One region of the Micromonospora sp. NPDC049151 genome, then DNA from elsewhere that is predicted to be linked to it. Evidence: riboswitches for the same ligand, from Rfam matches in the RefSeq annotation. Region 1 holds a riboswitch; the other holds the start of a gene.
What was found. Region 1 has a riboswitch for thiamine pyrophosphate ahead of AB0B20_RS13680 (ECF transporter S component). Riboswitches for the same ligand answer to the same signal wherever they lie in the genome.
Positions count from the first base shown of each region.

Region 2: it holds a riboswitch for thiamine pyrophosphate, as region 1 does, so the genes downstream of both, thiE (thiamine phosphate synthase) here and AB0B20_RS13680 (ECF transporter S component) in region 1, are expected to answer to the same signal.

Region 1 covers NZ_JBEZDP010000009.1:196,586-199,983, reverse strand. The annotation lists gene AB0B20_RS13685 (ABC transporter ATP-binding protein) at 1-794, opposite strand, end outside; gene AB0B20_RS13680 (ECF transporter S component) at 912-1,502, opposite strand; TPP riboswitch at 1,578-1,684, opposite strand; gene AB0B20_RS13675 (alpha/beta hydrolase) at 1,761-2,597, shown strand; gene AB0B20_RS13670 (SIS domain-containing protein) at 2,594-3,343, shown strand.
Region 2 covers NZ_JBEZDP010000015.1:16,521-19,918, forward strand. The annotation lists gene AB0B20_RS18450 (ATP-binding cassette domain-containing protein) at 1-50, shown strand, start outside; gene AB0B20_RS18455 (aldo/keto reductase) at 90-1,052, shown strand; TPP riboswitch at 1,215-1,326, shown strand; gene thiE (thiamine phosphate synthase) at 1,321-1,947, shown strand; gene thiO (glycine oxidase ThiO) at 1,941-3,071, shown strand; gene thiS (sulfur carrier protein ThiS) at 3,062-3,262, shown strand; gene AB0B20_RS18475 (thiazole synthase) at 3,267-3,398, shown strand, end outside.

The DNA of each region.
Region 1 (3,398 bases):
CCGAGCCGCTCCGCGGTGAGCAACACGTCGCCGGGCGGCGCGGCCGCGTGCCGGGGTGGCGCGACGTGGCCGGGTACCCAGACCCCGGCGGCGGCCAGCGTGTCGCCGTGCGCGGCGAAGACCACGTCGGGTGGCCCGTCGGCGCGCACCCCGCCGCCGGGTTCGAGCACCACGACCCGGTCGACGAGCGGCAACGCCTCGGTGACCCGGTGCTCGACCAGGATCATCGTGGTGTCCGGGTCGAGCGCGTCCGCGACGGCCCGACGGATCAGGGCGGCGCCGGCCGGGTCGAGGTTGGCGGTGGGCTCGTCGAGCAGCAGCAGGCCGGGGCGCAGCGCGAGCGTGCCGGCCAGCGCCAGCCGCTGCTGCTCGCCGCCGCTGAGCGCGGCGGTCGGGCGGTCCCGGGGGTACGGGAAGCCGGCCCGGTGCAGCGCCTCGTCGACGCGGGCCCAGATCTCGTCGGCCGGTACGCCGCGGTTCTCCAGCCCGAACGCGACGTCGTCGCCGGAGCGGGCCATCACGAGCTGGGTCTGCGGGTCCTGGAACAGGATGCCGACGCGCTCGCGGGCCTTACGCGGATCGAGCCCGTCGATCTCGACGGTGCCCTCCTGCTCGCCGGAGTCCTCCGGCAGCAGCCCGGCCAGCGCGGCCAGCAGGGTGCTCTTACCGGCCCCGGAGGGCCCGAGCAGCAGCACCCGCTCGCCGCTCTCCACCCGCAGATCCACCCCACGGAGAGCCCAGCGCCGACGTCCCCCGTGCCGCCACCCGAACCCCCGCAGCACCACCCCGCTCACCCCCCCACCACCCCTCTCCCGCCCCAGCCTGCGTGATCAAGGAGTTCGCGTCCGGAAAACCGTGCCCGGCGGACGCGAACTCCTTGATCACCGGGGTGGGTGGGGTGGTGCGAGCCGTCAGACCAGGGCTCGGTCGCGGCCGGCGGGGAAGCGGTCCAGGACGCCGGTGTTGGCCAGGGCGCGGGTGAGGATGTGCGCGCCGAAGCCGGCGACGATCGTGGCGCTGACGATCGTGATCAGCGCGTACGGGAGGCGGTAGGAGGCGAAGTCGAGCGCCTTGTTCCAGTAGACGAAGTCGAAGATGGCCGCACCGAGGCCGGTCATCGCACCGGCCAGCACCGCCACCGGCAGCTTGAACGAGCGGTACCGGAACGCCGCGAAGGCCAGCTCGGCACCGATGCCCTGCATCAGGCCCTGGAGGATCACGATCCCCGCCCACTGGCTGCCCAGCAGGGCGGAGACGATCGCGGCCACCGTCTCGCAGTACAGGGCGGCGCCCGGCTTGCGGATGATCAGGCCGGCGAGCACCGCCGGGATCAGCCACACGCCGTAGAGCACGGCCTGGGCCGGCGGGAAGAACGCGAACGCCGCGTCGGTGGCGCTCCAGAGCAGGCCCCAGGCCCAGAACACGACGCCGAAGGCGACGGCGATGACCGAGGCGACGACGATGTCGACGGTACGCCAGCGGTTGCTGTCGGTGTGGTTCACGGTTGGCTCCCAGTTCGTCGAGGTGAACCAGGAGAAGACGCACGCCGCGCCCGGTGGTCACCGGACGGCGACGCGGCTGGAGGTCGACCGAACTCCCTGCGCTGGCATTACCCAGATCAGGTTCGAGGGTCTGCGGGCACCGGCCCGCACTCTCAGCGCTGTGCGCTCCCCTGTCGGATGTGAAGTTGTCTCGTCGCAGACGCTAGCACCGACAATGGGCCCCGGCCCAGCAGGGCGAGTGTCGGTATGGTGGCGATCATGCTGGTGGATGCGCGGGGACTGACGTTCGAGGTACGCGCCGGCGGCCCCGGGGACGGTGACCCGGTCCTGTTGCTGCACGGCTTCCCGCAGCACTCCGGCGAGTGGGACGCGGTCACGCCCGCGCTGCACGCCGCCGGGCTGCGCACGTACGCGCCCGACCAGCGCGGCTACTCGCCCGGCGCGCGGCCGGCCGACGTCGGGGCGTACCGGATCCCGGAGCTGGTGGCCGACGCGGCGGCCGTGCTCGACGCGCTCGGGGTGACGCGTGCCCACGTGGTCGGCCACGACTGGGGCGCGATCGTCGCGTGGGGCCTGGCGGCGGCGCACCCGGAGCGGGTGCGGACGCTGACCGCGGTGTCGGTGCCGCACCCGGCCGCGATGGGGCACGCGCTCGCCACCGACCCGCGGCAGAAGGTCAAGTCCGCCTACATCACGTTGTTCCGCAAGCCCGGTATGGCGGAGAAGGTGCTCCTGGCCCTGAACGCCACCGCGCTGCGCAGGCTGCTCAGCGGGGTGGGCGACGCCGGCGCGGTGGCCCGGTACGCCGAGCCGATGCGCGAGCCGGAGGCGTTGACGGCGGCGCTGAACTGGTACCGCGCGATGACCGGGGCGGACATGAAGGCGGTCGCCCCGGTCGGGGTGCCCACCACGTTCGTCTGGAGCGACAAGGACGTGGCGATCGGCCGGACGGCGGCGCAGGCCTGCGCCGCGCACGTCACCGGCGACTACCGGTTCGTGACGCTGTCCGGGGTCAGCCACTGGATCCCGGACGAGGCGCCCGGCCCGCTGGCCGAGGCGATCCTCGCCCGGTGTGCGGAAACGGAGGAAGCATGACGGTGAGCGCCGAGGCGTACCTGGCGGTGGTGACCGAGACCATCGGCCGGGTCGCCGCCGAGCAGCGACGCAACGTGGCCGCCGCGGCCGACCTGATCGCGGCGGCGGTGAGCGCCGACGGGGTGGTGCACGCGTTCGGCACCGGGCACTCCGAGGCGCTGGCCATGGAGATCGCCGGGCGGGCCGGCGGGCTGGTGCCCACCAACCGGATCGCGTTGCGTGACCTGGTGCTCGTCGGCGGCGACCCGGTCGACGTGCTCGGCCCGAAGCTGGAACGCGACCCGGCGGTGGCGCACCGCCTCTACGAGCTGGCGCCGATCCGGCCGCAGGACGTGTTCGTGCTCGCCTCGAACTCGGGCGTGAACGGGGCGATGGTCGAGTTCGCGTCCATCGTGAAGGAACGCGGGCACGGCCTGGTGGCGATCACCTCGGCGCGGCACTCGGCCCGGATGACCTCGCGGCACCCGTCCGGCCGCAAGCTCGCCGACTTCGCCGACGTGGTACTGGACAACGGCGCCCCGTACGGCGACGCCACGCTGCCGCTGCCCGGTGGCGGCGCGGTCGGCGCGGTCTCCTCGATCACCGCCGCGCTGCTCGCCCAGCAGATCGTCGCCGAGGTGGTGGCCCGGCTGGTCGCGGCGGGGCAGCGCCCGCCGGTCTACCTGTCCGCGAACATCACCGGCGGCGACGAGCACAACGCCGAACTCGAAGCCCGGTACGCGGGCCGGATCCGCAGGGGTTCCTGAGCCGGTTTCGTAATCATCCGTACGGGGCACAGGCGGTGCGCCGGTGGGCGTTTCC
Region 2 (3,398 bases), on a different contig from region 1:
GCGACGGCGACGTGGTGGAGACACCGGAGCCGGTCTGGGACGTGGGCTGAGCTGCTACCCGAGGGTGGGCCCCGGGGAGCGGGCATAGGGTGGATCTCGTGAGTGAGATGACCTTCCGCCGGCTGGGCGACTCCGGGCTCGTGGTGTCCGTTGTCGGTATCGGCTGCAACAACTTCGGCCGCAAGCTCGACCTCGACGGCACCCGGGCGGTGGTGGACGCCGCGCTCGACGCCGGGATCAACTTCTTCGACACCGCCGACATCTACGGTGAGCCGCAGGGTGCCTCCGAGGAACTGCTCGGTCAGGCGCTCAAGGGCCGCCGCGACGACGTGGTGGTGGCCACCAAGTTCGGCATGGACATGAACGGCGCGAACGGGCCGGACCACGGCGCCCGGGGCGCTCGCCGCTACATCGCCCGCGCCGTCGAGGCGTCGCTGCGCCGGCTCGGCACCGACCACATCGACCTGTACCAGATGCACGAGCCCGACCCGGGCACCCCGATCGACGAGACGCTGGCCGCGCTGAACGACCTGGTGACCGCCGGCAAGGTGCGCTACCTGGGCAACTCCAACTTCGCCGGGTGGCAGATCGCCGACGCCGACTGGACCGCGTCGTCGCAGGGCCGTACCCGGTTCATCTCCGCGCAGAACCACTACTCGCTGCTGGAACGCGGCGTCGAGGACGAGGTCATCCCGGCCTGCGAGCGGTTCGGCCTGGGCATGCTGCCGTTCTTCCCGCTCGCAAACGGGCTGCTCACCGGCAAGTACAAGCGGGGCGAGGCGCCCCCGGCCGGTAGCCGGCTGGCCGGTGGCGGCCGGTACGCCGAACGGCTGGCCGCCGCGCGCTGGGACGTCATCGAGGCGATCGAGGCGTACGCGGCCGAGCGCGGCATCAGCATGCTCCAGGTGGCCATCGGCGGCCTGGCCGCCCGTCCCGCCGTAACGTCGGTGATCGCCGGCGCGACGACCCCAGAGCAGGTGAAGTCCAACGCCGAGGCGGGAACCTGGCAGCCCTCAGACGAGGACCTGGAGGCCCTGGACGCCATCCTCTGACGCCCGCCCCACCGTCCGCGCGTCGATCTTGCAGTTTCTGCCCCTCGGGTGCCCGTTTCGCGGCTTCTGCGGGGGCGACAACTGCAAGATCGGCGCGCGTTGGCGTGGGAGGAACGTTACGGAGGGCTTCCGTACGGGCGGGAGGCGTCGTACGGTAGGCCGCAAGTGACCCACGGGAGCCCGGTGCGGACCGGGCTGAGAGGGGGGCTGGGAGCCCCCGACCGTCGAACCTGATCCGGGTAATGCCGGCGCAGGGAGGAGCGTTGCCGTGCTGTCCCTGGGACGACTGCATCTCATCACCGACACCCGGCCGGGGCGTGACCCGCTCGCCGTGCTGCGTGCCGCCCTGCCCGTAGCGGGCGCCGACCTCGTCGTACAGGTGCGTGTGGAGGACGACGCCACCGACCGGGAGGCGTACGAGCTGGCCCGGCTGGTGGTCGACGCCTGCCGGCCGTACGGGGCGCGGTGCCTGGTGAACGACCGGCTGCACGTGGCGCTCGCGGTGGACGCCGCCGGGGGCCACGTCGGCGCGGACGACCTGCCGGTCGCAGCCGCGCGCCGGGTGCTCGGCCCGGACGCCGTGCTCGGCGCGACCGCCCGCGAGCCGGCCGGCGCCCGCGTGGCGGTGGACGCGGGCGCGACCTACCTGGGCGTGGGCCCGTGCCACGTCACCACCACCAAGGCCGGCCTGCCGGATCCGATCGGCCCCGAGGGGATACGCGCGGTCGCCGAGGCGGTGAGCGTGCCGGTGATCGCGATCGGTGGGGTCACCGCCGGGACCGTGCCGACGTTGCGGGCCGCCGGGGCGTACGGGGTGGCGGTGGTCGGCGCGCTCAGCCTGGCCGCCGATCCCGCACACGCCACCGCCGAGCTGATGCGGGCGCTGACGTGTTAAAAGGGGGCCCTTCCTCTACCGGAGGCGTTAAAAGGGGGCCCTTCCTTACCGACGTGGCGGTGGTGGGGGGCGGGCCGATCGGGTGGGCGATCGCGTGGCGGTGCGCGCAGCGCGGACTGCGCGTGGTGGTGCACGACGACCGGCCCGGGTCGGGCGCCTCGTCGGTGGCCGCCGGGATGCTGTCGCCGGTCGCCGAGGCGTACTTCGGTGAGCACGAGCTGACCGCGCTGCTCGTCGAGTCCGCCGCCCGCTGGCCCGGTTTCGCAGCCGAGCTGGCCGGGGCGAGCGGCGTCGACATCGGGTACCGCACCGAGGGCACGCTCGTCGTCGGGCTCACCGCCGACGACCTGGCCGAGGCGGGGCGGCTGTGGTCGTACCAACAGGGTCTGGAACTGCCGATCACGCCGCTGCGGCCGTCGGAGCTGCGCGACCGCGAACCGGCGCTGGCGCCGCGCGTGCGCGGCGGCGCGGTGGCCCCCGGCGACCACCAGGTCGACCCGCGGCGGCTGGTCGCCGCGCTGCGCACTGCCGCCGAACGCGCCGGTGCGGAGCTGCGCCCCGCCCGCGTCGGCGCGCTGTCCGACGTGGACGCCCGCGTCACGGTGGTCGCGGCCGGCTGCGGCGCGGCGGCGCTGACCAGCCTGCCGGTCCGCCCGGTGAAGGGCCAGGTGCTGCGGCTGCGCGCGCCGGGCGGCGGCCCGCCGGGCTTCCGGCACGTGATCCGGGGGTACGCGGACAGCGAGTCGGTCTACCTGGTGCCCCGGGACAGCGGTGAGGTCGTCGTCGGGGCGACAGTCGAGGAGCGCGCCGACACCGCTGTCACCGCCGGTGGGGTGCTGACGCTGCTGCGCGCCGCCGCCGAGCTGGTGCCGGAACTCGTCGAGTACGAGCTGGCGGAGGCCGTGGCCGGGTTGCGTCCCGGTACGCCGGACAACGCGCCGATCATCGGGCCGCTGCCCGGGCGGCCGGGCGTGCTCGCGGCCACCGGGCACCACCGGCACGGCATCGTGCTCACCCCGGTCACCGCCGACCTGGTCACCGAACTGATCGTCACCGGCGAGCCGGATCCCGCGCTCGCCCCCTTCACCCCGGATCGCTTCGGGAAGGAGCGCACGTGGAACTGATCGTCAACGGCACCGGCCGGACGCTGCCCGACGGTGTCACAGTCGCGGAGGTGGTCCGCGCGGTCACCGACCGGGAGCGCGGGCTCGCGGTGGCGGTGAACGGTGAGGTGGTGCCGCGCGGCGGCTGGTCGGCGAGCGTGCTGCGCGACGGCGACCGGGTCGAGGTGCTCAGCGCCACCCAGGGCGGGTGAGCGGATGTCCACGCTTGAGATCGGTGGGGTCACGTTCGGCTCCCGGCTCGTCCTCGGCACCGGCGGCGCGGCCAACCTGCACGTGCTGGAGCAGGCGATCCGGGCCTCCGGCACCGAGCTGGTGACGTTGGCGCTG